DNA from 3 places in the Streptomyces sp. NPDC107528 genome. Region 1 is predicted to be linked to each of the others. Evidence: predicted binding sites of a transcription regulator. Region 1 holds the regulator's gene; each other region holds the start of a gene.
What was found. The regulator HspR, encoded in region 1, represses chaperone genes until heat shock. The targets are predictions, from matches to a motif close to TTGAGNNNNNNNNNCTCAA.
Positions count from the first base shown of each region.

Region 2: a site for HspR is predicted at 8,591-8,609, ahead of dnaK (molecular chaperone DnaK). Genes of this name have one in related genera too.
Region 3: a site for HspR is predicted at 2,576-2,594, ahead of lon (endopeptidase La). Genes of this name have one in related genera too.

Region 1 is NZ_JBVKAV010000004.1:169,413-180,017, reverse strand. Features, by position in the region: gene ACZ7L5_RS14420 ((Fe-S)-binding protein) at 1-1,477, opposite strand, end outside; gene ACZ7L5_RS14415 (MraY family glycosyltransferase) at 1,683-2,747, shown strand; gene dnaK (molecular chaperone DnaK) at 2,842-4,692, shown strand; gene grpE (nucleotide exchange factor GrpE) at 4,692-5,336, shown strand; gene dnaJ (molecular chaperone DnaJ) at 5,379-6,566, shown strand; gene ACZ7L5_RS14395 (heat shock protein transcriptional repressor HspR) at 6,572-7,018, shown strand; gene ACZ7L5_RS14390 (fibronectin type III domain-containing protein) at 7,077-8,744, opposite strand; gene ACZ7L5_RS14385 (hypothetical protein) at 8,867-9,382, opposite strand; gene ACZ7L5_RS14380 (sugar ABC transporter substrate-binding protein) at 9,687-10,605, shown strand, end outside.
Region 2 is NZ_JBVKAV010000003.1:815,710-826,314, forward strand. Features, by position in the region: gene ACZ7L5_RS13455 (nitrate reductase subunit alpha) at 108-3,800, shown strand; gene narH (nitrate reductase subunit beta) at 3,800-5,449, shown strand; gene narJ (nitrate reductase molybdenum cofactor assembly chaperone) at 5,449-5,943, shown strand; gene narI (respiratory nitrate reductase subunit gamma) at 5,940-6,662, shown strand; gene dnaK (molecular chaperone DnaK) at 6,670-8,544, opposite strand; gene ACZ7L5_RS13480 (OsmC family protein) at 8,805-9,233, opposite strand; gene ACZ7L5_RS13485 (vWA domain-containing protein) at 9,298-10,605, opposite strand, start outside.
Region 3 is NZ_JBVKAV010000006.1:404,716-415,320, reverse strand. Features, by position in the region: gene ACZ7L5_RS21710 (lysozyme) at 1-29, shown strand, start outside; gene lon (endopeptidase La) at 139-2,553, opposite strand; gene ACZ7L5_RS21700 (rhomboid-like protein) at 2,824-3,732, opposite strand; gene ACZ7L5_RS21695 (spermidine synthase family protein) at 3,904-4,581, shown strand; gene ACZ7L5_RS21690 (response regulator transcription factor) at 4,713-5,450, shown strand; gene ACZ7L5_RS21685 (sensor histidine kinase) at 5,447-6,553, shown strand; gene ACZ7L5_RS21680 (multifunctional oxoglutarate decarboxylase/oxoglutarate dehydrogenase thiamine pyrophosphate-binding subunit/dihydrolipoyllysine-residue succinyltransferase subunit) at 6,845-10,605, shown strand, end outside.

The DNA of each region.
Region 1 (10,605 bases):
TGGCGCGGTCCTCCAGGGCGCCGGCGCAGCCGACCCAGTACAGGTACTCGACCTCGGTGAGGTCCTCGATGTCCTTGCCGACGACCGGCACCTCGAAGTCGACTTCCTTCAGCCACTCCAGGCGCTGCTTCTTCGCCAGACCCCAGGGGTTGCCCTTCTTCTCCAGGTTCTTGAGCATCGTGCCCGCCTCGGACGGGAACGCGCTCTCGATCATCACCTGGTAGCGGCGCATGTCGACGATGTGGTCGATGTGCTCGATGTCCACCGGGCACTGCTCGACGCAGGCGCCGCAGGTGGTGCAGGACCACAGGACGTCCGGGTCGATGACGCCGTTCTCCTCGGCGGTGCCGATGAGGGGGCGCTCGGCCTCCGCGAGGGCGGCCGCGGGGACGTCCTTGAGCTGCTCCTCGGACGCCTTCTCCTCGCCCTCCATCGACTTGCCGCCACCGGCCAGCAGGTACGGCGCCTTGGCGTGCGCGTGGTCGCGCAGCGACATGATCAGCAGCTTGGGGGAGAGGGGCTTGCCCGTGTTCCAGGCAGGGCACTGCGACTGGCAGCGGCCGCACTCGGTGCAGGTGGAGAAGTCCAGCAGGCCCTTCCAGGAGAACTGCTCCACCTGGGAGACACCGAAGACGTCGTCGTCACCGGGGTCGGTGAAGTCGATCGGCTTGCCGCCGGAGGTCATCGGCAGCAGCGCGCCCAGCGAGGTCTCACCGGCGGCGTTGCGCTTGAACCAGATGTTCGGGAACGCCAGGAAGCGGTGCCAGGCCACACCCATGTCGGTCTTCAGGGCGACCGTGATCATCCAGATGAACGAGGTCGCGATCTTCAGGCCGGCGAAGAAGTAGGTGAGGTTCTGGAGCGTGGAGATGTCCATGCCCTCGAACCACGACACCACCGGGTACGAGATGAAGAACGAGGCCTCGTAGCCGTCCACGTGGTGCTGGGCGCCCTCAAGCGCGTGCAGCATGAAGATGCAGACGCCGACGATGAGGATGACGCTCTCGACGAAGTACGCCTGGCCGGTGTTGGACCCGGCGAAGCGGGACTTGCGGCCCGCCTTGCCCGGCCGGCTCAGCTGGCGGATCACGATCAGCGTGAGGATGCCGAGAACCGTCATGGTGCCGAGGAACTCGACGAAGACGTTGTACGGCGCCCAGTCGCCGATGATCGGCAGGATCCAGTCGGCCTTGAACAGCTGGCCGACGGCGTTGACGATCGTCAGCAGCAGCGAGAAGAAGCCCACCGCCACGAACCAGTGCGCGACACCCACGATGCCCCAGCGGTTCATCCGGGTGTGGCCGAGGAACTCCCTGGCCACGGTGACGGTGCGCTGCACCGGCTCGTCCGTGCGGGTGCCCGCGGGCACGTTCTGGCCGAGCCGCATGAAGTTGTAGATCTGAAGGATGGCGCGCGCGAACAGGGCCACGCCGACCACGATCAGAACCAGCGACACGATGATCGCGGCGAGTTGCATTTCGGGGCTCCTCGGGCCTGCGAGGGGGTGGTTCGAGGGGGTCCTCGACATTACTAAGCGGTAACTTATGCAGTCCGTTTGAGACTACCCCCATCTTCAACCGCACTGTAGCCAGGCGCGGAGTGATGTGAGTCGCTGAGGGTTGCCTTAAGAACCGATCGTGTTATTCATCCCGAAATGGTATATACGGCACTAACCTATCCCCGTGCTTTACGGGATCGCCGCCGCCACCACTGCCCTGCTGCTCGCCGCCCTCCTCGCGGCGCTGCTCCGGCTGCCCGCCCTGCGCTTCGGCATCTTGGACCGCCGGCGCCAGCGGCCGACGCCCCTGCTCGGCGGTGTCGCCGTCGCGCTCGTGACCTGCCTGGTGGCAGCCGCCGGGGAGTGGACGCGGTTCGCTCCGCTGGGCTCGGAGATCATGCGGCTGGTGATCGCCGCGGGCGCCGTCGCCGCGCTCGGGCTGGTCGCCGACGTGCGGCGGGTGAAGGCGCGGTTCCTGATCGGCGGTACGGCGGTGGCGGCGGCCTGCGTGGTGCCGTACGGCGACACCGGGATCCTGCTGGGGCTGGTGGCCGTGGGCTGGATCGTTCTCGTGGCCATCGGGTTCAAGGCGCTCGACCATGCGGACGCCCTGGCCGGCACCGTCGGGGTGCTCACCGCCTTCGGTGTCGGGATCTGCGCGGCGGCCGAGGTGATGGACGAACTCGCGGTGCTGCTCAGCGTGCTGGCCGCCGCGCTGACCGGGTTCCTCATGCACAACTGGCATCCCGCGCGGATCGGGCTCGGGGCGTGCGGGTCGCTGTTCGTCGGGTTCGTGCTGGCGGCGTCGGCCGTGATGACCCGGGCCGGGCACGATCCCTTGTCGAGCGCGGCCGTGCTCTACTCGCTCACCTCCCTCGCCACCGCCGACGTGCTCCTCGTGGCGCTGTCCCGCCGGCTGGCCGGACGGCCGCTGCTGCGGGGCGGGCCCGACCATCTCGCCCATCGTTTGCGCCGCGTCGGCCTCACCCCGCAGGGTGGGACCGTCCTGCTGGGGGTCGCGGGCTTCTCGGGGGTACTCGTCGGCGTCCTCGTGCACATGGGATGGATGGCGTCGTCCGCGGCGTTCTGGGTGGGCGTGGGTGCCCTCGTCACCGTCTTCGCGATGCTGCACATCAAGCCGTACGGGCCTCGGCGTCAACCCTATTTTCCCGTAGGGGGTGCGGTTCGCCCGCCCGCGCAGGCGACATCGTCGCAGGTCGGAGCCCAGTTGCGTGTAAGGAACGGATAAGAGTTGAGTGGGGTCGACTCAGCTCTGTTGACCGGTTGCGAGCCGTCGTGCACACTTGAGTCCGTTCCACTCAAGTCAGCTGGAGGAATCAACCATGGCACGTGCGGTCGGCATCGACCTGGGCACGACTAACTCCGTCGTCAGCGTTCTGGAGGGCGGCGAGCCCACCGTCATCACCAACGCCGAGGGTGCCAGGACCACGCCGTCCGTCGTCGCCTTCGCGAAGAACGGCGAAGTGCTGGTCGGCGAGGTCGCCAAGCGTCAGGCGGTCACCAACGTGGACCGGACCATCAGGTCCGTGAAGCGCCACATGGGCACCGACTGGAAGACGGAGCTCGACGGGAAGCCCTTCAACCCGCAGCAGATGTCCGCCTTCATCCTGCAGAAGCTGAAGCGGGACGCCGAGTCCTACCTGGGCGAGAAGGTGACCGACGCGGTCATCACCGTCCCGGCGTACTTCAACGACTCCGAGCGTCAGGCGACCAAGGAGGCCGGCGAGATCGCCGGTCTGAACGTCCTTCGCATCGTCAACGAGCCCACCGCGGCCGCGCTGGCGTACGGCCTCGACAAGGACGACCAGACGATCCTCGTCTTCGACCTCGGTGGCGGCACCTTCGACGTGTCCCTCCTGGAGATCGGCGACGGCGTCGTCGAGGTGAAGGCCACCAACGGTGACAACCACCTCGGTGGCGACGACTGGGACCAGCGCGTCGTCGACTACCTGGTGCAGCAGTTCAAGTCCGGTCACGGCGTGGACCTCGCCAAGGACAAGATGGCCCTCCAGCGTCTGCGTGAGGCTGCCGAGAAGGCCAAGATCGAGCTGTCCTCGTCCACCGAGACCTCGATCAACCTGCCCTACATCACCGCCTCCGCCGAGGGCCCGCTGCACCTGGACGAGAAGCTCACCCGGGCTCAGTTCCAGCAGCTGACCGCGGACCTCCTGGAGCGCTGCAAGACCCCGTTCTTCAACGTCATGAAGGACGCCGGCGTCTCCATCAACGAGATCGACCACGTCGTCCTCGTCGGTGGCTCCACCCGTATGCCCGCCGTCGCCGAGCTCGTGCGCGAGCTGACCGGCGGCAAGGACGCCAACAAGGGCGTCAACCCGGACGAGGTCGTCGCCATCGGCGCCGCCCTGCAGGCCGGCGTCCTCAAGGGTGAGGTCAAGGACGTCCTGCTCCTCGACGTGACCCCGCTGTCCCTCGGTATCGAGACCAAGGGCGGCATCATGACCAAGCTCATCGAGCGCAACACCACGATCCCGACCAAGCGGTCCGAGATCTTCACGACGGCCGAGGACAACCAGCCGTCCGTGCAGATCCAGGTCTACCAGGGCGAGCGCGAGATCGCGGCGTACAACAAGAAGCTCGGAATGTTCGAGCTCACGGGCCTGCCGCCGGCCCCGCGCGGTGTCCCGCAGATCGAGGTCGCCTTCGACATCGACGCCAACGGCATCATGCACGTGACCGCGAAGGACCTCGGCACGGGCAAGGAGCAGAAGATGACCGTCACCGGTGGCTCCTCGCTGCCGAAGGACGAGGTCAACCGGATGCGCGAAGAGGCCGAGAAGTACGCGGAGGAGGACCACGCCCGCCGCGAGGCCGCCGAGTCCCGCAACCAGGGCGAGCAGCTCGTCTACCAGACGGAGAAGTTCCTCAAGGACAACGAGGACAAGGTCCCCGGCGAGGTCAAGACCGAGGTCGAGGCCGCCGTCGAGGAGCTGAAGACCGCGCTCAAGGGCGAGGACACCGCCGAGATCCGCACCGCGACCGAGAAGGTCGCCGCGGTCTCCCAGAAGGTCGGCCAGGCCATGTACGCCGACGCCCAGGCCGCGCAGGGCGCCGCCGACGGCCCCGAGGGCGCTGCCCAGGGCGGCAAGGCCGCTGACGACGACGTCGTCGACGCCGAGATCGTGGACGACGAGCGCAAGGACGGTGCCGCGTAATGACGGAGGAGACCCCGGGCTTCGAGGAGAAGCCCGACGTCCCCTCCGGCGCGACCCCTGACGACGCCGAGTCGAAGGCCGCCCCTCAGGAGGGGGCGGCCCCGGCCGGGGACGGAGCAGCAGACCCGGGCCTGGTGGCCCAGCTGGACCAGGTGCGTACGGCGCTCGGCGAGCGCACGGCGGACCTCCAGCGGCTCCAGGCCGAGTACCAGAACTACCGCCGCCGCGTGGAGCGGGACCGGATCACGGTCAAGGAGATCGCCATCGCGAACCTCCTGACCGAGCTCCTGCCCGTGATCGACGACATCGGCCGCGCGCGTGAACACGGCGAACTCGTCGGCGGATTCAAGTCCGTCGCGGAGTCGCTGGAGACCGTCGCGGCGAAGATGGGACTGCAGGCGTTCGGCAAGGAGGGCGAGCCCTTCGACCCGACGATCCACGAGGCTCTGATGCACTCCTACGCGCCGGACGTCACCGAGACGACCTGCGTGGCGATCCTGCAGCCCGGGTATCGCATCGGCGAGCGCACCATCCGCCCCGCGCGGGTGGCCGTCGCCGAGCCCCAGCCGGGCGCGCAGACCGTCAAGGAGGAGTCTGCCGAGGCGGCCGACGACAAGGAGAGCGGTGGCCCGGACGAGGGCTGACGTTGAACTGACGAGGGACTACGGGAAGGGGGTACGTCGAGGATGAGCACCAAGGACTTCATCGAGAAGGACTACTACAAGGTCCTCGGCGTCCCCAAGGACGCCACCGAGGCCGAGATCAAGAAGGCGTACCGGAAGCTCGCCCGCGAGAACCACCCGGACGCCAACAAGGGCAACGCCAAGGCGGAGGACCGCTTCAAGGAGATCTCCGAGGCGAACGACGTCCTCGGTGACCCCAAGAAGCGCAAGGAGTACGACGAGGCTCGCGCCCTGTTCGGCAACGGCGGCTTCCGCCCGGGGCCGGGCGGCGCGGGCGGCGGCAACTTCAACTTCGACCTGGGCGACCTCTTCGGAGGCGGCGCCCAGGGCGGCGGCCAAGGCGGAGCCGGCGGCTTCGGCGGCGGACTCGGGGACGTCTTCGGAGGCCTGTTCAACCGCGGCGGCACGGGGACGACCCGTACCCAGCCCCGGCGCGGCCAGGACATCGACACCGAGGTCAACCTCAGCTTCACCGAGGCGATCGAGGGTGCGACGGTCCCGCTGCGGATGTCCTCGCAGTCACCGTGCAAGGCCTGCGCCGGTACCGGCGACAAGAACGGCACGCCGAGGGTGTGCCCGACCTGCGTCGGCACCGGCCAGGTGGCGCGGGGCTCGGGCGGCGGCTTCTCCCTCACCGACCCGTGCCCGGACTGCAAGGGGCGCGGGCTGATCGCAGAGCACCCCTGCATGGACTGCAAGGGCAGCGGCAGGGCGAAGTCGTCCAGGACCATGCAGGTCCGCATCCCGGCCGGGGTGTCGGACGGCCAGCGCATCCGCCTGCGCGGCAAGGGCGCACCCGGTGAGCGCGGCGGCCCGTCCGGCGACCTGTACGTCACCGTGCACGTCGACGCGCACCCGGTGTTCGGCCGCAAGGAGGACAACCTCACGGTGACCGTCCCCGTGACCTTCACGGAGGCGGCCCTCGGCGGCGAGGTCAGGGTCCCCACCCTGGGCGGACCGCCGGTCACCCTGAAACTGCCGCCCGGCACGCCCAACGGCCGCACCATGCGGGCGCGGGGCAAGGGCGCGGTCCGCAAGGACGGCACCCGCGGCGACCTTCTGGTCACCGTCGAGGTGAGTGTTCCGAAGGACCTGACGGGGAAGGCTCGTGACGCACTCGAGGCGTATCGCGAGGCGACCGCGGATGAGGACCCGCGGGCGGAGCTGTTCCAGGCCGCGAAGGGAGCATGAGTCAGATGGACGGTCGTCGACGCAACCCGTATGAACTGACCGAGGAAACCCCGGTCTACGTCATTTCGGTGGCGGCCCAGCTGTCCGGCCTGCACCCGCAGACCCTGCGCCAGTACGACCGCCTGGGCCTGGTGTCTCCGGACCGCACCGCGGGCCGGGGGCGCCGCTACTCGGCCCGCGACATCGAGCTGCTGCGCACCGTCCAGCAGTTGTCGCAGGACGAGGGCATCAACCTCGCCGGCATCAAGCGCATCATCGAACTGGAGAACCAGGTCGCCGCGCTCCAGTCCCGGGTGGCCGAACTCCAGGCCGCCGTCGAAGGAGCCGCGGCGGCGATGCAGCAGCGCGAGGCGGCGGTACACGCGTCGTACCGCCGCGATCTGGTGCCGTACCAGGAGGTGCAGCAGACCAGCGCGCTGGTGGTGTGGCGGCCGAAGAAGGCCAAGGACTGAGCGGCACGGCCGTACGCGAAGGGGCCCGGAGACTTTCCCGGGCCCCTTTCCCATGCCGTCAGCGGCCGACGAAGAACTCCAGTGAAGTGCTCTGTGCGCTCTGGCGGCCGTAGGCGTCCACGGCGTACACCTCGGCGATGCAGGGCCCGTTGTAGGGGGCCGTCCAGGAGAGGGTGCCCGTGGTGGAGAACCGGGTGCCGCTGGCGCCGCAGGCGCCCGCGATCTCCCAGGAGTAGCCCTTGAGGACCCGTGCCTCGTCGCCCGCGCCGGGCGTTGCCGCCACCTGGACCGGACTGCGCGCGGGCACGCCTGTGGTGACCAGGCTCAGCTTCGGCGCGGCCGGGCCGGTCGCCGTGGCCGGCGTCAGGCGGTCGACGACGGTCTCAGTGGAGGGCAGGGAGTCGGCGTCCTGGGCGTCGACGGCGGCCACGTAGTAGTACGCCTTGCCTCGGGGAGCGGAGGTGTCGTCGTAGGACGTGCCGGACGTGGCACCGAGGAGGCTCCAGGCTCCCGTGGCGGCGGTGCGGCGAAAGACCCGGTACCCGGTGACCCCGGCGTCGTCGGACGCGGTCCAGGTCACCTTCGTGGACGCGTCGGCGGGCGCGCTCGTGAGACCCGTCGGGGCGGCCATTGCCGACGCCACGGGACGGGTGACCACCCCGGGGTCGGAGACCGGGGCGAGGTTCCCGGCGGCGTCGACGGCCACCACCTCATAGCTGTAGCGCAGCCCCGCGGGCGCCACGCTGTCCGTCCAGGACGTGCCGAAGACGATCGCCGGACCGTCCATGTCCGACTGGCCACCCTCGGCGCCCCACACCTCGTAGTGGTGCACGTCCTTCGAGGGCGAGGCCTTCCACGTGAGGGAGTTGCCGGCGGTCGTCCCGAGCGCCGACACGGTCTCGACCCGCGCCGGGGCCGTCCGGTCGACCGTGGTGACGCCCTGGTCCGCCGTGCCGGACGAGGAGTTGCCCGCCTTGTCGTGGGCGCGGACCTCGTAGTAGTACGTCTCGCCGGTCACCGGGAGGGTGGTGTCGGTGTACGAGGTGGAGGTGGTCGTCGCGAGCGGCGTGCCGCCGAAGGACGTGCCCTTGAGACGCCGGTAGAGGCGGTAGCCGGCGAGGTCCATCTCCTTGTTCTTCGCCCAGGTGACCTTGGTCTTGCCGGTGGTCCTGTCGTACGCGACCGAAGGCCCGGCCGGGGTCAGCGGCTCGACCTTGTCGACGGTCGCCGAAGTCCGGGGCGTGTAGCCGAACTTGACGTTGGCCTTGCCGGTCCAGTTGACGTAGTCGATACGCAGGGTGTGCTTGCCGGCCGGGACGGTGAGGTTGACCGTCTTCTTCGCGGTCGTGGACACGTTCTTCCACAGGTCGACCTTGCGGCTGCCGTCGAGGTGGACGCGGATTCCGTCCTGGGTTGCGGCGGTGAAGGTGAAGGGCCCGCCGGAGCCGAAGTCCCGTGTCACGGTCCAGCGGACGGAGAAGTTGTCCTTGGGGAGTCCGGAAGCGGGGGCGCCGGTGCCCCAGTTCTGGTCCACGGCCGTGTCGCAGTCGGTCCTCTTCGGCGTGCCCGTGAAGGCGGTGTTCGCGAAGAACTGCCGTTTGAAGACCGGTGACGTGCAGGTCACTGCGGCGGACGCGGGGGCGGCGAGAGTGGTGAGCAGGCCGCCCGCGGTGGCGAGCACGATGGCGGTCGCGGTGGCCGCGGTCGTGCGTCTGGCTGGGTTCATGCGGTCCTTCGGTCCGGTTCGGCGACGGCAGTGATCAACCGTCACCGGACAGGACCGGTCGGCACGCCAATTGGTTGTACCGGGAATTGGTTGTACCGGGATGCGGCGATGCCACCGCCTCGTCAGGGAATCAGATCCCCGATCGCATCCACGACCAGCATCCACATCGGCTGCGCGCCCGTGCCGAATCCGGCTGCCAGGGCGTGGCCGAGGCCCACGTCCAGGGCCTCCGGAGCCGCGTCCTCGTGCCACTCTGCCGCGACCTCGCCGTTGCCCTGGGAGGTGAGTTCGCCGAGGCGCCGGCCGTCGCGCAGGAGGCGGCTGTCCGGCACGGAGTCGGGCAGCAGCCGCCAGACGTGGCCTGCGTGCCGGACGTCGACCGCGTACGAACGCCGGGTCAGCCGCCCCTTCGCCGGGCGCACCTGAGCCTCCTCGCCGTCCACGGTGAGCGTGAGCCGGTCAGCGGCCCGAGTGCCGACGGGGATGTGCTCCTCGGCCTCGGTACCGGCGGACCGGCTCAGCACGATCCGCGGCACGGCCGCGCCCTCGACGACGACCTCGCCGCGCTCGGTGTCCAGCCGGACGGTCAGCGTGCCGAACTGGCCGTCCTCGACGAGGGTTTCGGTGATGACGCTCATACGGGTGATCTTCGCAGGCCGGGGTCGGGACGTTCTTCCGGAGGTCGGCCTTGCGGCTGCCGTCGAGGTGGATGCGGATTCCGTTCCGGGTGGCGGCGGTGAAGGGCGATCCAGGTTCGGTGGAGGGGGTGTAACGGCCGTTGCGATATGTTTCGCCATGTCTTTACATGATCAGCGGAGCGTGGTGTTGCGCACTCGTTAAGTGATTCCGCTTGACGCTGGGGGCGGTCGACGCGTTGTCTTTTCAGACATCTGGGCGCAATGGCGCGCCCGTGTCCCGAAGGCACCAGAAGTGAGCTCCTCTATGCGTCCCTTGCGCCCCCTGCGCCGCACCGCCACCGCCGTGGCCGCCGCGTCCACGATGACCCTCTCGCTGGCAGCGTGCGGGGCACTGGGCGTCACCGGGGACAGCAGTGAGGCGAGCCCGACCAAGGGCGACGACGTCACCGTGGGGCTGCTGCTGCCGGAGACGGCGAACACGCGCTACGACAAGTTCGACTACCCCATCATCAAGAACAAGGTCGCGGAGCTCACCGACAAGCAGGGCCAGGTCGACTACCGCAACGCGGACGCCGACGCGAAGAAGCAGGCGAACCAGCTCCAGCAGATGATCAACGACCAGGTCGACGTGATCCTGCTGGACGCCGTGGACGCCCACGCGATAGCCGACGGCGTGCAGAAGGCCAAGGACGCCGGCATCCCGGTCATCGCCTACGACCGCCTCGCCGAGGGGCCGATCGACGCGTACGTCTCCTTCGACAACGAACTGGTCGGCGAGGTGCAGGGCCGCTCCCTCATGGAGGCCATGGGCCCGAACGTCGACTCGTCCGACAAGATCGTCATGATGAACGGGTCGCCCACCGACCCGAACGCCAAGCAGTTCAAGGCCGGTGCCCTCTCCGAGCTCAACGGCTCGGTGGACATCGCCAAGAGGTACGACACCAAGGACTGGAAGCCGGAGAACGCCCAGGCCAACATGACCGAGGCGATCAAGGCCATCGGCGCGAACAACATCAAGGGCGTCTACTCCGCCAACGACGGCATGGCCGGCGGCATCATCAAGGCCCTCCAGGCCGAGGGCGTGACCGACCTGCCGCCGATCACCGGACAGGACGCCGAACTGGACGCCGTCCAGCGGATCCTGAGCGGCGAGCAGTACATGAGCGTGTACAAGTCGTACCCGCAGGAGGCCGAGAGCGCCGCGGAGATGGCCGTGGCCAAGG
Region 2 (10,605 bases), on a different contig from region 1:
TGCCGTGCGGAGGTGACCCGTACGGCTGCTGTGAAGGGGTGCGCTCCCGCGCCCCGCCCTAGGTTCGGGACCAGAGCCCCGGCCCCCGGGCAAGCAAGGGAGCGCCTGTGACCGACACACGGATACCGCCCGTCCCGCCCGCCGAACCGGGCGCGGCACTGCTCAAGGCGGGCAGGTGGTTCCGGCCGGGCACGCCCGCGCCCGATCTGCACAGCGTGGCTCTGACGGGCGGGCGTGAGGCGGACGCCTTCTACCGGGACCGGTGGAGCCACGACAAGGTCGTGAACTCGACGCACGGCGTGAACTGCACGGGCTCGTGCCGCTGGCAGGTGTACGTCAAGGACGGGATCATCACCTGGGAGACCCAGCAGACCGACTATCCGAGCGTCGGCCCCGACCGCCCCGAGTACGAGCCCCGCGGCTGTCCCCGGGGCGCCGCCTTCTCCTGGTACACCTACTCCCCCACCCGGGTGCGCTACCCATACGTGCGCGGCGTCCTCCTGGAGATGTACCGGGAAGCGAAGCAACGCCTGCGCGATCCGGTCCTGGCCTGGGCGGACGTCGTGAACGACCCCGGGCGCCGCCGCCGTTACCAGCAGGCGCGCGGCAAGGGCGGCCTGGTGCGGGCGAGTTGGGACGAGGCGGTCGAGATCGTCGCCGCCGCGCACGTCCACACCATCAAGGCGTACGGCCCGGACCGCGTCGCCGGGTTCTCCCCCATCCCCGCGATGTCGATGGTGTCGCACGCGGCGGGCGCCCGCTTCCACTCCCTCATCGGCGCCCCGATGCTCTCCTTCTACGACTGGTACGCCGATCTGCCCGTCGCCTCCCCGCAGGTCTTCGGCGACCAGACCGACGTACCGGAGTCGGGCGACTGGTGGGACGCCGCGTATCTGATGATGTGGGGCTCGAACGTCCCGGTGACCCGCACACCGGACGCGCACTGGATGGCGGAGGCCCGTTACCGGGGCCAGAAGGTCGTGGTGGTCGCCCCCGACTACGCCGACAACGCCAAGTTCGCCGACGAGTGGCTCCACCCGCACCCCGGCACGGACGGCGCACTGGCCCTCGCCATGGGGCACGTCGTCCTCAAGGAGTTCTTCGTCGACCGCGAGACACCGTTCTTCGCGGACTATGTACGGCAGTTCACCGACCTGCCCTTCCTGGTCACGCTGGAGGAGCGGGGCGGGGCCTACGTCCCGGCGAAGTTCCTGCGCGCCTCGGACCTGGGCCAGAAGGGTGCGAGTGCCGAGTGGAAGACGGTCGTGCTGGACGCCGCCACGGGCCGCGCGGTCGCCCCGAACGGCTCGCTCGGCTTCCGCTGGTCCGAGTCGGGCATGGGCAAGTGGAACCTCGAACTCGGGGAAATACGCCCGCAGTTGACCCTGCACGGCAGTGAAGTCGCCGCGGGTGTCGAGGTGCTGCTGCCGCGCTTCGACACCGAGGGCGGGGCACATGGGCAGGGGCGCGGGGACGTCGTGAGGCGTGGTGTCCCGGCGACGAAGCTCGGCGGCACGCGGGGGCCACTGGTGACGACGGTCTTCGATCTGCTGCTCGCGCAGTACGGGGTGGCACGGGAGGGGCTGCCCGGCCGTTGGCCCACGTCGTACGACGACCGTGACGCGCCCGGCACCCCGGCCTGGCAGGAGGCGCACACCTCCGTCCCGGCCGCCAAGTGCATACGTATCGCACGGGAGTTCGCGCGCACCGCCGAGCGGTCGAAAGGCCGTTGCATGATCCTGATGGGCGCCGGCACCAACCACTGGTTCCACTCCGAGACGATCTACCGTGCCTTCCTCGCCCTGCTCCAGCTCACCGGCTGCCAGGGCCGCAACGGCGGCGGCTGGGCACACTACGTGGGCCAGGAGAAGTGCCGTCCGGTGACCGGCTGGGCGACGCTCGCCTCGGCGTCGGACTGGTCGCGGCCGCCGCGCCAGATGATCGGCACGGCGTACTGGTACCTCAACACAGACCAGTGGCGCTACGACCGGTTCACGGCCGACGTGCTCGCGTCGCCGCTCGGCACGGGCCGGTTCCGGGGGATGACGGGCGCGGACTGTCTCGCGCTGTCGGCGCGGACGGGGTGGATGCCGTCGTATCCGACGTTCGACCGCAATCCGCTGGAGCTGGGCGAGGTGTTCGGTGATCCGGTGTCGCGGGTGGTCGCCGAACTGCGCGCGGGAACCCTGAAGTTCGCCTGCGAGGACCCGGACGCGCCGGAGAACTGGCCGCGGGTGCTGACGCTGTGGCGGTCCAACCTGCTCGGCTCGTCGGCGAAGGGCGCCGAGTACTTCACACGGCACCTGCTGGGCACGCACTCGTCCCTGCGGGCGGAGGAGGCACCCGAGGACGTACGGCCGCGGGACGTGACCTGGCACGGCGAGGCGCCCGAGGGCAAGCTCGACCTGCTGCTGTCGCTGGACTTCCGGCAGACGTCGTCCACGCTGCTGTCGGACGTGGTCCTGCCCGCCGCGACCTGGTACGAGAAGCACGACCTGTCCAGCACGGACATGCACCCCTTCGTGCACTCCTTCACCCCGGCCGTGGACCCGCCGTGGCAGGCCCGCACCGACTTCGACGCGTTCAAGGCGCTGGCGGAGCGGCTGAGTGAGCTGGCCGTCGGTCATCTGGGGGTGCGCAAGGACCTGGTGGCGACCCCGCTCCAGCACGACACCCCGGGCGAGACGGCCCAGCCGGGCGGGGTCGTCCTGGACTGGCGGCGCGGGGAGTGCGATCCGGTGCCGGGGAAGACCATGCCGAACCTCACCGTCGTGGAGCGTGACTACACGGCGATCGGCGCCAAGTTCGCCGCGCTCGGGCCGCTGGCGGAAGAGCTCGGCCTGCCCGCCAAGGGCATCACGCTGAGGCCGGACGAGGAGGTCGAGGACCTCCGGCACCTGAACGGCGTGTCCTCCGACGGCCGGCCCTTGCTCGACACGGCCGTGAAGGCGGCGAACACCATCCTCGCCCTGTCCGGCACCACCAACGGCCGCCTCGCCACCCAGGGCTTCCGCACCCTTGAGGCCCGCACCGGGCAGGAGATGGCGCACCTTGCGGCCGAGCACGAGGGCAAGCGGGTCACGTACGCGGACACCCAGGCCGCGCCCGTGCCGGTGATCACGTCGCCGGAGTGGTCGGGCAGCGAGTCGGGCGGGCGGCGCTACACCGCCTTCACCCTCAACACCGAGCACCTCAAGCCCTGGCACACCCTCACCGGCCGCCAGCACTTCTTCCTCGACCACGACTGGATCCACGAGCTGGGCGAGGCGCTGCCCGTCTACCGGCCGCCGCTGGACATGAACAAGCTGTTCGGCGAACCGCGCCTGGGACCGGACGGGCAGAAGGAGGTGACGGTCCGCTACCTCACCCCGCACAACAAGTGGTCGATCCACTCCGAGTACCAGGACAACCTGTTCATGCTGGCGCTCTCCCGTGGCGGCCAGAACATCTGGATGTCCCCGCAGGACGCGGACGCGATCGGTGTCGTCGACAACGACTGGGTGGAGGCGGCCAACCGCAACGGCGTCGTCGTCGCCCGCGCCGTCGTCTCGCACCGGATGCCGCCCGGCACCGTCTACATGCACCACGCGCAGGAACGCACCATCGCCGTCCCGAGGACGGAGGCCACCGGCAGGCGCGGCGGCACCCACAACTCGCTCACCCGGCTGATCCTCAAGCCGTCCCATCTCGTCGGCGGGTACGCCCAGTTGTCCTGGGCGTTCAACTACCTGGGTCCGACGGGCAATCAGCGCGACGAGATGACGGTGATCCGCCGCCGCAGCCAGGAGGTCGAGTACTGATGCGTCCGATGGCCCAGATCGCGATGGTGATGAACCTCGACAAGTGCATCGGCTGCCACACCTGCTCGGTCACCTGCAAGCAGGCGTGGACCAACCGGCGGGGCATGGAGTACGTCTGGTTCAACAACGTCGAGACCCGCCCCGGCCAGGGCTATCCCCGCCGCTACGAGGACCAGGAGCGGTGGCGCGGCGGCTGGGAGCTGAACCGGCGCGGCGCGCTGAAGCTGAAGGCGGGCGGCCGTTTCCGCAAGCTCGCCGGGATCTTCTCCAACCCCGAACTCCCGGAGATCAAGGACTACTACGAGCCCTGGACGTACGACTACAAGAACCTCACCGACGCCCCGCTCGGCGACGACTACCCGGTCGCCCGGCCGATCTCGCAGCTCGACGGCAAACCGATGAAGATCGAGTGGTCGGCGAACTGGGACGACAACCTCGCCGGCGCCCCCGCCCACGGCGACTTCGACCCGATGGTGGAGCGGGCGCGCACGCAGGCCTCGGACAAGGTGCGGTTCGAGTTCGAGCAGACCTTCATGTTCTATCTGCCGCGGATCTGCGAGCACTGCCTCAACCCGTCCTGTGTGGCGTCGTGTCCGTCGGGGGCGATGTACAAGCGGGCGGAGGACGGCATCGTCCTCGTGGACCAGGACCGGTGCCGGGGCTGGCGGATGTGCGTGACGGGATGCCCGTACAAGAAGGTGTACTTCAACCACGCCACCGGCAAGGCCGAGAAGTGCACGATGTGCTATCCGCGGATCGAGGTCGGTCTGCCGACGGTCTGCTCGGAGACGTGCGTGGGCCGGCTGCGCTATCTCGGGGTGGTGCTGTACGACGCCGACAAGGTGACCGCCGCGGCGTCGGTTCGCAGCGAACGGGATCTGTACGAGGCGCAGTTGGGTGTCTTCCTCGACCCTGAGGACGCCGGGGTGCGGCACGCGTGCGACGCGGCGGGAATCCCGTACGACTGGGTGGAGGCGGCGCGCCGCTCCCCCGTGCACGCGCTGATCAGCAAGTACAAGGTGGCGCTGCCGCTGCATCCGGAGTACCGGACGATGCCGATGGTCTGGTACATCCCGCCGCTCTCCCCGGTGGTGGACGTGCTGACGGAGACCGGGCACGACGGTGAGGACGCGGGGAACCTGTTCGGTGCGATCGACAGCCTGCGCATTCCGCTGGAGTACCTGGCGGAGATGTTCACGGCCGGCGCCATCGGCCCGGTCCGCGCCTCGCTGGAGAAGCTCGCCGCGATGCGCTCCCACATGCGGGCGATCAACCTCGGCGAGGATCCGGATCCCGCGGTGTCGGCCGCCGTCGGGATGGGGGCGCACGAGATCGAGGAGATGTACCGGCTGCTGGCGATCGCCAAGTACGAGGACCGGTACGTGATTCCGACGGCCGCAGTCGCGGACGCCCGGCACCTGGAGGAGTCCGCGCTGCCGCAGGGGTGCAGCCTCGACTACGACGGCGGGCCCGGGATGGGCGGGGACGGCCCCTTCGGGCAGGACTCGGGCCGCAAGCTGCTGCCGCTGGTGTCGGTGGAGAACTTCCACGCCCTGCGCAGACGGCAGACGGCGGACGACCCGGCCGGCCTGCCTCCCACAGCCCCCATGGCCCAAACAGCCGACACAGCCAAGACCGAGGAGGCCTGATGCCGTCCTTCGAGGTGCTGTACCAGGCGGCCGCACTCTGCCTGACCTACCCCGACGACGACTTCCGAGCCCGTCTGCCGCTCCTGCGCGAGGCGGCCCCGCAGCTACGGGAGTTCACCGACCACGCGGCCCTCACGTCCCCGGAGGAACTGGCCGCCCACTACGTCGAGGTCTTCGACTTCAAGAACCGCCACAGCCTGTACCTCAGCTGGTGGCGCGACGGGGACACCCGACGGCGCGGCATGTCACTGCTGCGTTTCAAGGACCTCTACCGCGCCCACGGCCTGGAGTTCACCGGCGAGGAACTGCCCGACTTCCTGCCCGCGGTACTGGAGTTCGCGGCCCGCACCGGCGACACCGACCTCCTGCTGGAACACCGGGACTGCCTGGAGGAGCTCCGCGCCCGCCTCACCGACTTCGGCACACCGTACGCGTCCGTCCTGGACGCCGTGTGCGCCACCCTGCCGACCGCGCAACCGGGGGCACGCCCATGACCACACTCCTGTGGGGCGTCCTGCCCTACGTCGTCTTCGCCCTGCTCGTCGCCGGCCTGATCTGGCGCCACCGCTACGACCGCTTCGGCTGGACCACGCGCTCGTCCCAGGTCTACGAGTCGAGGCTCCTGAACATCGCCTCGCCCGCCTTCCACTACGGCATCCTGTTCGTGCTGGTCGGCCATCTGGTGGGCCTGTTCGTCCCGGAGTCCTGGACGGACGCGCTCGGCGTCAGCGAGCGGACGTACCACCTGTTCTCCCTCTACGGCGGCACGGCGGCCGGGGTGCTGACGGTCGCCGGGATCGCCCTGCTGATCTACCGCCGCCGCACGAAGGCACCCGTGCTCCGGGCGACGACGGCCAACGACAAGCTCATGTACGTGGTGCTGGCGGCGGCGATCGTGATGGGCATGGTCGCCAAGCTGTCCCACTCCTCCGGCGACGGCTACAACTACCGCCAGTCCATCGCCCCGTGGGCCCGCAGCCTGTTCACCCTCCAGCCGGACCTGGACCGGATGGCGGGCGTGCCGGTGCTGTACGAGGTGCATGCGGTGATCGGCATGGTGCTCATCGCGCTGGTGCCGTACACCCGGCTGGTCCACATGTTCAGCGCGCCGGTGCAGTACCTGTTCCGGCCGTACCTGGTGTACCGCAGCCGGGACCCCGAGCAGCTGGGGCCCCGGCCGGAGCGGCGGGGCTGGGAGAAGACCGGGTCCTGAGCGGCCTCTACGCGGCGCCGCCCTTCTGGTCCTTCTCGTCGTCCACGATCTCCGCGTCCACCACACCGTCGTCGTCCTGCGGTGAGGCCTCTTCGGTGCCCGTGCCGGCGGAGCTCTCACTCGGCGTCTGCTGGGACTGGGCGTACATCGCCTGGCCCATCTGCTGGCTGACCGAGGCGAGTTTCTCGATGCCGGTGCGCAGGGCGTTCGTCTCGGCGTTCTGCTCCAGCTGCTGCTTCAGGTCCGTGATCGCCGACTCGACCTCGGCCTTGGTGTCCGCCGGGACCTTGTCCTCGTTGTCACGGATGAACTTCTCGGTCTGGTAGACGAGCTGTTCGGCCTGGTTGCGGGTCTCGGCGTCGTCGCGGCGCTTGCGGTCCTCCTCGGCGTACTGCTCGGCCTCCCGCATCATGCGGTCGATGTCGTCCTTCGGGAGGGCCGAGCCGCCCGTCACCGTCATCTTCTGCTCACGGCCGGTCGCCAGGTCCTTCGCGGAGACATGCATGATCCCGTTGGCGTCGATGTCGAAGGCGACCTCGATCTGCGGGACGCCGCGCGGGGCCGGCGGCAGGCCGGTGAGGTCGAAGACGCCGAGCTTCTTGTTGTACGCCGCGATCTCGCGTTCGCCCTGGTAGACCTGGATGCCGACCGAGGGCTGGTTGTCGGTGGCCGTGGTGAAGATCTCCGAACGCCGGGTGGGGATGGTCGTGTTGCGTTCGATGAGCTTCGTCATGATGCCGCCCTTGGTCTCGATGCCGAGGGACAGCGGGGTGACGTCGAGCAGCAGGACGTCCTTGACGTCGCCGCGGATGACACCCGCCTGGAGGGCCGCGCCGACGGCGACGACCTCGTCGGGGTTGACGCCCTTGTGCGGGTCCTTGCCGGTGAGTTCCTTCACGAGCTCGGTCACGGCGGGCATCCGCGTGGAGCCGCCGACGAGGATGACGTGGTCGACCGCCGAGAGCTTGATGCCGGCGTCCTTGACCGCCTGGTGGAAGGGGGTCTTGCAGCGGTCGAGGAGATCCGCGGTGAGCTCCTGGAACTGGGCGCGGGTCAGCTTCTCGTCGAGGTGGAGGGGCCCTTCGGCGGAGGCCGTGATGTAGGGCAGGTTGATCGTCGTCTCGGTGGAGCTGGACAGCTCGATCTTGGCTTTCTCGGCGCCTTCGCGCAGCCGCTGCAGAGCCATCTTGTCGTTGCCGAGGTCGATGCCGTACTGCCCCTTGAACTTCTTCACCAGGTACTCGACGACCCGCTGGTCCCAGTCGTCGCCGCCCAGGTGGGTGTCGCCGTTGGTGGCCTTCACCTCGATGACGCCGTCGCCGATCTCCAGCAGCGAGACGTCGAAGGTGCCGCCGCCGAGGTCGAAGACCAGCACGGTCTGTTCCTCGCCCCGGTCGAGTCCGTAGGCGAGGGCGGCGGCCGTGGGCTCGTTGATGATCCTGAGCACCTTCAGGCCGGCGATCTCCCCGGCCTCCTTCGTGGCCTGCCGCTGGGCGTCGTCGAAGTACGCCGGGACGGTGATCACCGCGTCGGTGACGTCCTCGCCGAGGTACGACTCGGCGTCCCGCTTCAGTTTCTGCAGCACCCGGGCCGACAGCTCCTGGGCCCGGTAGCGGGAGCCGTCGATGTCGCCCTGATCCGGGAAGCGCCAGTTCGCGTCGCCCATGTGCCGCTTCATGGAGCGGGCGGTGCGCTCGACGTTCGTCACCGCCTGCCGTTTGGCCACCTCACCGACGAGTACCTCGCCGTTCTTGGCGAAGGCCACGACCGACGGTGTGGTCCTGGCCCCCTCCGCGTTGGCGACGACCGTGGGTTCGCCGCCCTCCAGGACGGCGACCACCGAATTCGTGGTCCCGAGATCGATCCCGACCGCGCGTGCCATCGCTGTCCCCTTCCGCCAGGGCACCCCTTGAACTCCAGCACAAAACTTGAGCGGGTTCTTGTCAATGGGACGGGTGACCGCGGGGACGGCCACCAAACAGTGGCTGAGCGCTCGCTCAGGGTTCGGGGGGCCGGCCCGAAGGGCCGCCCCCCGAGGGCGCGGGGCTGTATCGATATGCGGCTCCGCCGCGTGGGCGCGACAAGCCACGACGGCGCCGCACCCGCCACACAGCCCTTCCCGGCACCCCCGTAGGCGACCCGCTACGCCAACTTCGCCGACAGCGTGATCGTGGTGCCGGTCAGCGCCTGACTGACCGGACAGTTCTTCTTCGCATCCTCCGCCGCCGCAGCGAAGCCCTCGTCATCGAGGCCGGGCACGGTGCCCTCCACGGTGAGGTGAATCCCGGTGATCCCCTCACCCGGCTGGAAGTTCACGTCGGCCGAGGTGACGAGCTTGGTGGGCGGGGTGCCGGCACCCGCCAGGGCGTGGGACAGCGCCATGGAGAAGCAGCTGGAGTGCGCGGCGGCGATCAGCTCCTCGGGGCTGGTCTTGCCGTTCGCGTCCTGGGAGCGCGAGGCCCACGTGACCGGCTGCGCGGCGATGGCGCCGGAAGAGTCGAAGTTGACGACACCGTTGCCCTCGAGCAGGTTGCCTTCCCAGACGGTGTGTGCGGAGCGCGTGGTAGCCACGGTTCTTCCTTTCGCGTGGGGGCCCGTTTCCTGGGTCCGTGCCCCCATCCGATCACACTCCGGCTCAACTCACCCGGAAGACCGGCCCACGCGGGGTGAACGGCAGGCGACGGCCCTGCGGGAGCAGGTACGCGTGCTCGCGCCGCACCCGCAGCACATCGCACCAGCCGTCCGTGATGACCAGGACGGGCGCGCCGGGCGGGAAGTCGTCCGCGCGCTGGAGGAGGTCGATCCCGGGCTGCAGGACCGTACCGCCACGGCCGTGCACCCGCACCCGCCCCGCGATCTCCGTCACCGGCACATAGCCGGCGTCGTACGGTCCCGCGTCGCAGAACACCACCCGCGCGGCCGGTACGTCCCGGGCGGCGGCGTAGGAGGCGATGGCGCCCAGCGCCTTGCCGAGGAGCACGCTGCCCATCGAGCCGGACGTGTCCAGGACGACGCCGAAGGTGCAGCGGGCGATCTCCTCGGGCGGGAAGTAGCGCCCCGCGCGTGGGATGTCGGGCGTCGACAACTGGCGGCGCGAGGGACGGGCGTACGTCCGCACCGGCTCCGGACGGGGCACGAACTCGTCGAACCAGCGGGCCAGCCGGGCGTCCCAGGGCAGCGGTGGATGGCTGAGCGCCCGGATTTCCTGGACCAGACCGCCGGGCAGGAAGCCGCGTTCCTGCTGCTGGTGCAGGTCGAGGCCGTGGGAAAGGCCGCGGCGGTAGAACTCGTCGAGGTCGCAGTAGTCGCCGGGGGCGCCGAGCGGGGCGCCCAGCACATCGCCGACGCCCTTGCCGCGCAGGGTGGCCAGGCGGCGCATCCGGCGCAGATCGCCGACGATGCGGTCGTACACCTCCTCGGCGGACAGGCCGCTGAACTGCGCGTCGTACAGCAGTCCTTGGGGCATCTCGCCGACCTGCATCTCGCGCAGCCAGCCGTTGATGACGTAGTCGCAGGCGACGTTGAACAGGTACGGGTCGCGGGTGCCGCAGCGGTCGCCGTGGCGCAGGGCGGCGTGCAGCATCTCGTGGGCCAGGATGAACCGCCACTCCTCGTCCTCGAACGTCCGCAGCGGGTTGATGTAGATCTCGCCGGCCTCGGCGTTGACGGCGGCGACGGCGATGCCGTGCGCGCGGGCGAGTTCGGCGTCGGCGACCAGCTTGATGCCGGCCGCGAGGCCGCCGAGCAGCGGGTAGGAGGTGATGAACCACTCCAGCGCCCACTGCCAGGGCCGCTTCTTGACGGGCTCGCCGTCCATGGAGTCGCGGCGGCCGCCCGCCACGTCCATCGCGGTGGAGACGGTCCGGGTCAGCGCGATCGCGAAGGCCAGCTGGTGGTCCGGGGGCGATCCGAACCAGCCCATCCACTCCACGAGCAGCTGGTC
Region 3 (10,605 bases), on a different contig from region 1:
ACCGCCTCCAGGCCCTGGCCAACGGCTGACCCACACCCACACCCACCTCCGAATCCGCATCGGCATCCGCATCCGCCTACGGCGAAGGCCCGGGCCTCCCTCACGAGAACCCGGGCCTTGCCCATCCGGTCGCGCCCGTCACGCCGCGACCGGAACCTCCGGCGCCGCGCCGTTGGTGGCCGGCGACAGCGCCAGTTCCAGGACCTGGCGGACATCGGTCACGGCGTGGACGTCGAGCTTGTCCAGCACCTCGGCCGGGACGTCGTCCAGGTCGGCCTCGTTGCGCTTGGGGATGATCACCGTGGTGACCCCGGCGCGGTGTGCCGCCAGCAGCTTCTGCTTCACGCCGCCGATCGGCAGCACCCGGCCCGTCAGCGAGACCTCGCCCGTCATCGCCACATCCGTGCGGACCAGGCGGCCGGACAGGAGCGATGCCAGCGCCGTCGTCATCGTGATGCCGGCACTCGGGCCGTCCTTGGGGACCGCGCCCGCCGGGAAGTGGATGTGCACGCCCCGGTCCTTGAGGTCGGCGACCGGGAGCTCCAGTTCCGCGCCGCGCGAGCGGAGGAAGGACAGGGCGATCTGTGCGCTCTCCTTCATCACGTCACCCAGCTGGCCGGTCAAAGTCAGACCCGCCGCACCCGTCTCCGCGTCGGCCAGCGACGCCTCGACGAACAGGACGTCACCGCCCGCGCCCGTCACCGCCAGCCCGGTCGCCACGCCCGGCACGGCCGTACGGCGCTCCGCCGGGTCCTGGGCGGACTCGGGCACGTGGTGCGGCCGCCCGATCAGGCCGCGCAGGTCGCCGTCGAGGACGGTGAACGGCAGCTCCCGCTCGCCCAGTTCGTGCTGTGCCGCCACCTTGCGCAGCAGCCTCGCGATGGACCGCTCCAGGTTGCGGACGCCCGCCTCGCGCGTGTACTCGCCGGCGAGCTTGCGCAGGGCGCCCTCGTCGAGGGCGACCTCGTCCTTGTTCAGTCCTGCCCGCTCCAGCTGGCGCGGGAGCAGGTGGTCACGGGCGATGACGATCTTCTCGTCCTCGGTGTAGCCGTCGAGGCGGACCAGCTCCATACGGTCGAGCAGGGCCTCCGGGATGGCCTCCAGGACGTTGGCGGTGGCGAGGAAGACCACGTCCGACAGGTCCAGTTCCACTTCCAGGTAGTGGTCGCGGAAGGTGTGGTTCTGGGCCGGGTCCAGGACCTCCAGCAGGGCGGCCGCCGGGTCGCCCCGGAAGTCGGACCCCACCTTGTCGATCTCGTCGAGCAGCACCACCGGGTTCATCGACCCGGCCTCCTTGATGGCCCGCACGATCCGGCCGGGCAACGCGCCGACGTACGTACGCCGGTGGCCGCGGATCTCCGCCTCGTCCCGTACGCCGCCGAGGGCGACGCGGACGAACTTGCGGCCCATGGCGTGCGCGACGGATTCGCCGAGCGAGGTCTTGCCGACGCCGGGCGGGCCGACCAGCGCCAGCACGGCACCGCCACGCCGGCCGCCGACGACCCCCAGGCCGCGGTCGGTCCGGCGCTTGCGCACCGCGAGGTACTCGGTGATCCGCTCCTTCACGTCCTCCAGGCCGGCGTGCTCGGCGTCGAGGATCTCCTTGGCACCGAGGATGTCGTACGCGTCCTCGGTCCGCTCGTTCCACGGCAGTTCGAGCACGGTGTCGAGCCAGGTCCGGATCCATGAGCCCTCGGGCGACTGGTCGGAGGACCGCTCCAGCTTGTCGACCTCCTTGAGGGCGGCCTCGCGGACGTTCTCGGGGAGGTCGGCGGCCTCGACGCGGGCGCGGTAGTCGTCGGACTCCTCGCCGTCCTGCTCGCCGTTGATCTCACGCAGTTCCTTGCGCACGGCCTCCAGCTGACGGCGCAGCAGGAACTCGCGCTGCTGCTTGTCGACGCCCTCCTGGACGTCCTTGGCGATGGTCTCGGCGACATCCTGCTCGGCGAGGTGGTCGCGCAGCTGCTGGGTGGCGAGCTTCAGGCGGGCGACCGGGTCGGCGGTCTCCAGGAGCGCCACCTTCTGCTCGGTGCTCAGGAAGGGCGAGTAACCGGAGTTGTCGGCGAGGGCGGAGACGTCGTCGATGGCCTGGACGCGGTCGACGACCTGCCAGGCGCCGCGCTTGCGCAGCCAGGCGGTGGCGAGGGCCTTGTACTCCTTCACCAGGTCGGCGACCTGTCCGGGCAGCGGGTCGGGCACGCTCTCGTCGAGGCGGGTCCCCTCGACCCACAGGGCCGCACCCGGTCCGGTCGTCCCGGCGCCGATCTTCACGCGGCCGCGACCGCGGATCAGGGCGCCCGGGTCGCCGTCGGCCAGCCGGCCGACCTGCTCGACGGTGCCGAGCACACCGGTGCTCGCGTACGTCCCGTCGATGCGTGGCACCAGCAGCACCCGTGGCTTTCCTGGCTGTGACCTCGCGGCGGCCTGTGCGGCCTCGACCGCGGCGCGTACATCGGCGTCGTTCAGGTCCAGCGGGACCACCATTCCGGGCAGCACCACCTCGTCGTCGAGCGGCAGCACGGGCAGGGTGAGCGGTGTGGACGTCGAAGCCATGATCTCCCCTTCGGCAGTCAAGTTGAGTTATGCCGACTCAATGCACGGGGCGCTGCGAATGTTCCCCGGCCTCCGTTCGCTGTGAGCGATCACCTGCGCCACAGGCGATGACCTCGACTTTCGTCAACAACGGCGGCCGGGGCCTGATCCTTCCCGCACCGCCCCCGGGTTAGTGAGCCGCTCTCGCGCTCGGCGCGCACGGCGCCGAACTGGACCGGCGCATCGCGCGGCAGCGTGGCTTCTTCGCGCACGAGGAACCTGTGGGGCGGGTCAGCCCTGGCCGAGTGGCGGGCCCGGGGTGTCCACCTCGCGCCGCTCGCGGCCCGCACCACCCTCGCCGCCCACGCCGCGCCCCCCGGCGCCGGCGGAGTCCCCCACGTACCACCCGCGCACGACCGGCCACATCGCGATCCCGATGGCCAGGGCGATCAGGTGCCCCCAATCGGTCAGCGGGTCCGTCAGCTCGACGAGGCCCTGGAGCAGCATCCCGCCGAACAGCACCAGCACCGGCCACCGCGGCCACGGCCGCAGCAGCCCGCTCAGCGCGCCGACGCCCGTGGCGACGCCGAAGCTGATGCCGTAGTCGAGGCGGTGCAGCGAGCTGCCGGGAAGGTGGCCGGCCAGCACGGCGAGCCCCACCGGGACCTCGGTCGCGAGGGTGGCCAGGACATGCCCGGTCAGGAAGACGACGGCCGTCCGCATGCCGCCGATCCGTCGCTCCAGCGCGGTGAGCACCAGCAGGAAGGCGAGCGTGTACGGCGCCACGAACCCGCCCGCGACCCACAGCGCGCTGGCGAGCAGCACCGTCACGGGCGTCCCCACGAGGTGCGCCACGTCGGTGCTGGAGCCCTGGTGCAGGGCGTGGACGAGGTCGGGGTCCGCGTACATGGCGACGAGCGAGGTGACGGCCAGTACGGCGGCGTAGGCGCAGGTGAACGGCGTGCCGACGGGCGTGGGGAGCAGCCGCCAGGGTGCGCCGAGGCGGGGCAGGGGTGCGGAGGGCTGCGTCGTGACGGCGCCCGGCGCGGAGGGCTGCGCCGTAGCGGCGCCCGGCGCCGTCGCGCCCAGTGGCCCGCGCTGCCGCGGCATCCCGTCCAGCAGTTCGGCCGCCTCGGGCAGGTCCGCCTCACCGGGCACGGGTGGCGAACCCGGCACGCCCCCAGGTGCGGTCCGTTCCAAGGTGAGGCGCTCCTTCCGTTTCCCCCACCCTTCGCCCGCGACCCACCCACGTCTGTGACCGGCGCCATAAGAAGGCCGATTCTCAGCAACCTCTCAACAAGCGCCCAGACCCGTTCCCCCCATCGAGGAAAGAACTTTCAGCCCTCCACGCGGGCCTGCCAGGATGGCCCGATGCCCACTTCGTACGACATCCCCGAAGTCCTGGACCGTCGCGAGGGCCCGCACGGCGAGGTCGTGCTGCGGCGGCACGGTGACCTGCTCCAGATCATCGCGAACGGCTGCTTCCTGATGGACACCTCCGACGGCCGCTCGGAACGGCGGCTCGTCGACGCGGCGCTCGGCGCGCTGCACGGGCGCCCGCGGCCCGACGTGCTGATCGGCGGGCTGGGCGTCGGGTTCTCGCTCGCACATGCCGCGGCCGATCCGCGCCCGGGAAGGATCACCGTCGTCGAGCGCGAGCGCGCGATTATCGACTGGCATCTCGACGGCCCGTTGTCCGACTTCTCCGCCCCGGCCCTCACGGACCCGCGCACGGAGATTCTGGAAACGGATCTCGTGGCACACGTACATGAGACTTCCACCACGTATGACGCACTGTGTCTCGACATCGACAACGGACCCGGCTGGACTGTCACCGAGGACAACGACAGCCTCTACTCACCGGCCGGACTGGCAGGCTGCGCAGGGGCGTTGAGGCCCGGTGGGGTGCTCGCCGTATGGTCCGCACAGCCATCACCGGAATTCGAAGAAACCTTGTGTAATGCCGGATTCCAACAGGTGCGTACCGAAGAGATCCCCGTTGCCCGGGGCGTTCCGGACGTCGTACACCTCGCCGTACGACCTGGATAGCCGTGGCGCGGTGACTCCCCGTACTCTGCTCACCTGACGCGGATCATTCAAGCGTCAATCGCAAGCATGAGCAGGCATAGCAGTCAGCGGGATCACCCCACGGATTCCGGAAAGCAACTTTGGGGCGGGCGATGGAGCAGACACACACCTCCCACAACGGCACGGCGGCGACCCCGGGCGCGCAGCGCCGGGTCCTCGTGGTCGAGGACGATCCGACCATCGTGGACGCCATCGCGGCCCGCCTGCGTGCCGAGGGATTCCTGGTGCAGACGGCCGGTGACGGTCCGGCGGCGGTCGACACGGCCGAGGCGTGGCAGCCCGACCTGCTGATCCTCGACATCATGCTGCCGGGCTTCGACGGTCTGGAGGTCTGCCGTCGCGTGCAGGCCCAGCGGCCGGTACCGGTGATGATGCTCACCGCGCGCGACGACGAGACCGACATGCTGGTCGGGCTCGGCGTCGGCGCGGACGACTACATGACCAAGCCGTTCTCGATGCGGGAGCTGGCGGCACGCGTGCACGTGCTGCTGCGCCGCGTCGAGCGGGCCGCGCTGGCCGCCACGACCCCGCGGTCGGGCATCCTGCGGCTCGGCGAGCTGGAGATCGACCACGCTCAGCGGCGGGTGCGGGTGCGCAGTGAGGACGTCCATCTCACGCCCACCGAGTTCGACCTCCTGGTGTGCCTGGCGAACACCCCGCGCGCGGTGCTCTCCCGTGAGCAGCTGCTCGCCGAGGTGTGGGACTGGGCGGACGCGTCCGGCACCCGCACGGTCGACAGCCACATCAAGGCGCTGCGCCGGAAGATCGGCGCCGAGCGGATCCGTACGGTGCACGGCGTGGGCTACGCCCTGGAGACACCCACGCCATGAGCGACGGACCGGCCGCACGGAGAAGCCCCGGCGAGCCCTGGGGCGGCGTACGTCCGTTCTCGATCAAGACCAAGCTGGGCGCGCTGGTCATCATCGCGGTGCTGATCACCACCGGCCTGTCGATGATCGCGGTGCGCACGCAGACGGAGCTGCGCTTCATCACGGTCTTCTCGATGATCGCCACACTGCTCATTACGCAGTTCGTGGCCCATTCGCTCACCGCGCCGCTGGACGAGATGAACGCGGTGGCCCGGTCCATCTCGCACGGCGACTACACCCGCCGGGTGCGTGAGAACCGCCGCGACGAGCTGGGCGACCTGGCCGGGACGATCAACCTCATGGCCGACGAGCTGGAGGCCCAGGACCAGCAGCGCAAGGAGCTGGTGGCGAACGTCTCGCACGAGCTGCGCACCCCGATCGCGGGCCTGCGGGCCGTCCTGGAGAACGTGGTCGACGGCATCGCCGAGGCCGACCCCGAGACCATGCGCACCGCGCTGAAGCAGACCGAGCGGCTCGGCCGCCTCGTGGAGACACTCCTGGACCTGTCCCGCCTGGACAACGGCGTCGTACCGCTGCGCATGCGGCGCTTCGAGGTGTGGCCGTACCTGTCCGGTGTGCTGAAGGAAGCCAACATGGTGTCCTCCGCGCGCGGGGGCATGGCGTCCGGCTCCGGCAGCCACACGCGTACGGACGTCCATCTGCACCTCGACGTCTCCCCGCCGGAGCTGACGGCGCACGCCGACCCCGAGCGCATCCACCAGGTCGTCGCCAACCTCATCGACAACGCGATCAAGCACAGCCCGCCGCACGGCCGCGTGACGGTCAAGGCGCGGCGCGGGGCGCAGCCGGAGTCGCTGGTGCTGGAGGTCCTGGACGAGGGGCCGGGGATTCCGAAGTCGGACTGGCACAGGGTCTTCGAGCGTTTCAACCGCGGCGCCGTCCGCCGGCCGCACGGGCCGGGCAGCGACGGCGGTACGGGTCTGGGGCTGGCGATCGCACGCTGGGCCGTCGATCTGCACGGCGGCCGGATCGGGGTGGCCGAATCCGAGCGGGGTTGCCGGATTCTTGTCACACTTCCCGGGCAGCCTTCCGAACCAAGTTGACGTAAAGTTCGAAGCGGAGCATCAAGATCCACGTGCGTCCTGCCTGACGGACACGTGTGATCAGGTACGGACCTGCGCTTCCGGTGCGCCAGGTCGAGATTCCGTCGTCCCATCCGTGGCCCTCCGAAGCGGAACCACGCTTGTTTCCCGCCATTTCCAGGCACGAAACACGCTTTCCGATGTGACTTACGCGACGATGACCTTGCTCAGCCTGACCTTCCCGGCCATGGGGGCGTAGCCTTAATTCCCGCTGTCCATCACCTTGTGAAGCGGAAGAGGGCGGTTGCCGCCGTGTCGCCACAGTCCCCCAGTAACTCGAGCATCTCGACCGACACCGACCAAGCGGGCAAGAACCCCGCGGCCGCGTTCGGGCCGAACGAGTGGCTCGTCGACGAGATCTATCAGCAGTACCTCCAGGACCCGAATTCGGTAGACCGTGCCTGGTGGGACTTCTTCGCCGACTACAAGCCGGGAGCGCCTGCCGCCTCGGCTCCGGCGGGTACCGCGGCCGCGGGGGCCGCGGGAACCACCAGCACGGCTCCGGCGGCTCCCGCCGCCCCGGCTGCTCCGGCCGCCCCGTCGGTCCCCGCGCCGGCCCCCGCGGCCCCGAAGCCCGCTGCCGCAGCGCCCGCCGCCGCGGCCCCGGCTCCGGCTGCCGCGAAGCCCGCCGCGCCCGCCCCGGCCGCGAAGCCCGCTCAGCCGAAGAAGGCCGAGCCCGCCGCCGCTGCCGCCGACGGTCCGGAGTTCGTGACGCTGCGCGGCCCGTCCGCCGCGGTCGCGAAGAACATGAACGCCTCCCTGGAGGTGCCCACGGCCACGTCCGTGCGCGCGGTCCCGGTGAAGCTGCTCTTCGACAACCGCATCGTCATCAACAACCACCTCAAGCGCGCCCGGGGCGGGAAGATCTCCTTCACGCACCTGATCGGCTACGCGATGGTGCAGGCCATCAAGGCCATGCCGTCGATGAACTACTCCTTCGCGGAGAAGGACGGCAAGCCGACCCTGGTCAAGCCGGAGCACGTCAACTTCGGCCTCGCCATCGACCTGGTCAAGCCCAACGGCGACCGTCAGCTGGTGGTCGCGGGCATCAAGAAGGCCGAGACCCTGAACTTCTTCGAGTTCTGGCAGGCCTACGAGGACATCGTCCGCCGGGCCCGCGACGGCAAGCTGGGCATGGACGACTTCACCGGCGTGACGGTCTCCCTGACCAACCCCGGCGGCCTCGGCACCGTCCACTCGGTCCCGCGTCTGATGCCCGGCCAGTCGGTCATCATGGGCGTCGGTTCCATGGACTACCCGGCGGAGTTCCAGGGCACGTCCCAGGACACCCTGAACAAGCTCGGCATCTCGAAGGTCATGACGCTCACGTCGACCTACGACCACCGGGTGATCCAGGGCGCCGCCTCCGGCGAGTTCCTGCGGATCGTCGCGAACCTCCTTCTCGGCGAGAGCAACTTCTACGACGAGATCTTCGAGTCGCTGCGCATCCCCTACGAGCCGGTCCGCTGGCTCAAGGACATCGACGCGTCCCACGACGACGACGTCACGAAGGCCGCCCGTGTCTTCGAGCTGATCCACTCCTACCGGGTCCGCGGCCACGTCATGGCCGACACCGACCCGCTGGAGTACCAGCAGCGCAAGCACCCCGACCTGGACATCACCGAGCACGGCCTCACGCTCTGGGACCTGGAGCGCGAGTTCGCGGTCGGCGGCTTCGCCGGCAAGTCCCTGATGAAGCTGCGGGACATCCTCGGTGTGCTGCGCGACTCGTACTGCCGCACCACCGGCGTCGAGTTCATGCACATCCAGGACCCGAAGCAGCGCCGCTGGATCCAGGACCGCATCGAGCGCGCGCACACCAAGCCGGAGCGCGAGGAGCAGCTGCGCATCCTGCGCCGGCTGAACGCGGCGGAGGCCTTCGAGACCTTCCTGCAGACGAAGTACGTCGGCCAGAAGCGCTTCAGCCTGGAGGGCGGCGAGTCCGTCATCCCGCTGCTGGACGCGGTCCTCGACTCGGCCGCCGAGTCGCGCCTGGACGAGGTCGTCATCGGCATGGCCCACCGCGGCCGGCTGAACGTGCTCGCGAACATCGTCGGCAAGTCGTACGCGCAGATCTTCCGCGAGTTCGAGGGCAACCTCGACCCGAAGTCGATGCACGGCTCCGGCGACGTGAAGTACCACCTGGGCGCCGAGGGCACCTTCACGGGCCTGGACGGCGAGCAGATCAAGGTCTCGCTCACCGCGAACCCCTCCCACCTGGAGGCGGTCGACCCGGTCCTGGAGGGCGTCGCTCGCGCCAAGCAGGACATCATCAACAAGGGCGGCACGGACTTCACGGTCCTGCCCGTCGCCCTGCACGGTGACGCGGCCTTCGCCGGCCAGGGTGTCGTGGCCGAGACGCTCAACATGTCTCAGCTGCGCGGCTACCGCACCGGCGGCACGGTCCACATCGTCATCAACAACCAGGTCGGCTTCACGGCGGCGCCCGAGTCCTCGCGCTCCTCCATGTACTCGACCGACGTGGCCCGGATGATCGAGGCCCCGATCTTCCACGTCAACGGCGACGACCCCGAGGCGGTCGTCCGCGTTGCCCGCCTGGCCTTCGAGTTCCGCCAGGCGTTCAACAAGGACGTCGTGATCGACCTCATCTGCTACCGCCGCCGCGGTCACAACGAGTCGGACAACCCGGCCTTCACCCAGCCCCTGATGTACGACCTGATCGACAAGAAGCGCTCGGTGCGCAAGCTCTACACCGAGTCCCTCATCGGTCGCGGCGACATCACCCTGGAAGAGGCCGAGCAGGCCCTGCAGGACTACCAGGGCCAGCTGGAGAAGGTCTTCACGGAGGTCCGCGAGGCCACCTCGCAGCCGGCCGCCGTGGAGCCCTCGGACCCGCAGGCCGAGTTCCCGGTCGCCGTCACCACGGCGGTCACCGCGGAGGTCGTCAAGCGGATCGCCGAGTCCCAGGTCAACATCCCCGACCACATCACCGTGCATCCGCGTCTGCTGCCGCAGCTGCAGCGCCGGGCGTCGATGGTCGAGGACGGCACCATCGACTGGGGCATGGGCGAGACCCTCGCGATCGGCTCCCTCCTGCTGGAGGGCGTGCCGGTCCGGCTGGCCGGCCAGGACTCGCAGCGCGGTACGTTCGGCCAGCGCCACGCGGTCATCATCGACCGCGAGACGGGCGAGGAGTACACGCCGCTGCAGTACCTCTCCGAGGACCAGTCGCGGCTGAACGTCTACAACTCGCTGCTGTCCGAGTACGCGGCCATGGGCTTCGAGTACGGCTACTCGCTGGCCCGCCCGGACGCGCTCGTGATGTGGGAGGCCCAGTTCGGCGACTTCGTCAACGGCGCCCAGACGGTCGTGGACGAGTTCATCTCGTCGGCGGAGCAGAAGTGGGCGCAGACGTCCGGCGTCGTCCTGCTCCTCCCCCACGGCTACGAGGGCCAGGGCCCGGACCACTCGTCCGCCCGCCCGGAGCGCTTCCTCCAGCTGTGCGCGCAGAACAACATGACGGTCGCGATGCCGACGTCCCCGTCGAACTACTTCCACCTCCTGCGGTGGCAGTCGCACAACCCGCACCACAAGCCGCTGGTCGTCTTCACCCCGAAGTCGATGCTGCGCCTGAAGGCCGCCGCCTCCAAGGCGGAGGAGTTCACGACCGGGCAGTTCCAGCCGGTCATCGGCGACGCGTCGGTCGACCCTGCCGCGGTCAAGAAGGTCGTCTTCTGCGCCGGCAAGGTCTACTACGACATCGAGGCCGAGCGGAAGAAGCGCGGCGTCACGGACACGGCGATCATCCGCATCGAGCGCCTGTACCCGCTGCCGGGTACCGAGCTCCAGGCGGAGATCGCCAAGTACCCGAACGCCGAGAAGTACCTGTGGGCCCAGGAGGAGCCGGCGAACCAGGGTGCGTGGCCGTTCATCGCGCTCAACCTGATCGACCACCTGGACCTCGCGGTCGGCGCCGACGTCCCGCACGGCGAGCGCCTGCGCCGCATCTCGCGTCCGCACGGCTCGTCCCCGGCCGTCGGTTCCGCCAAGCG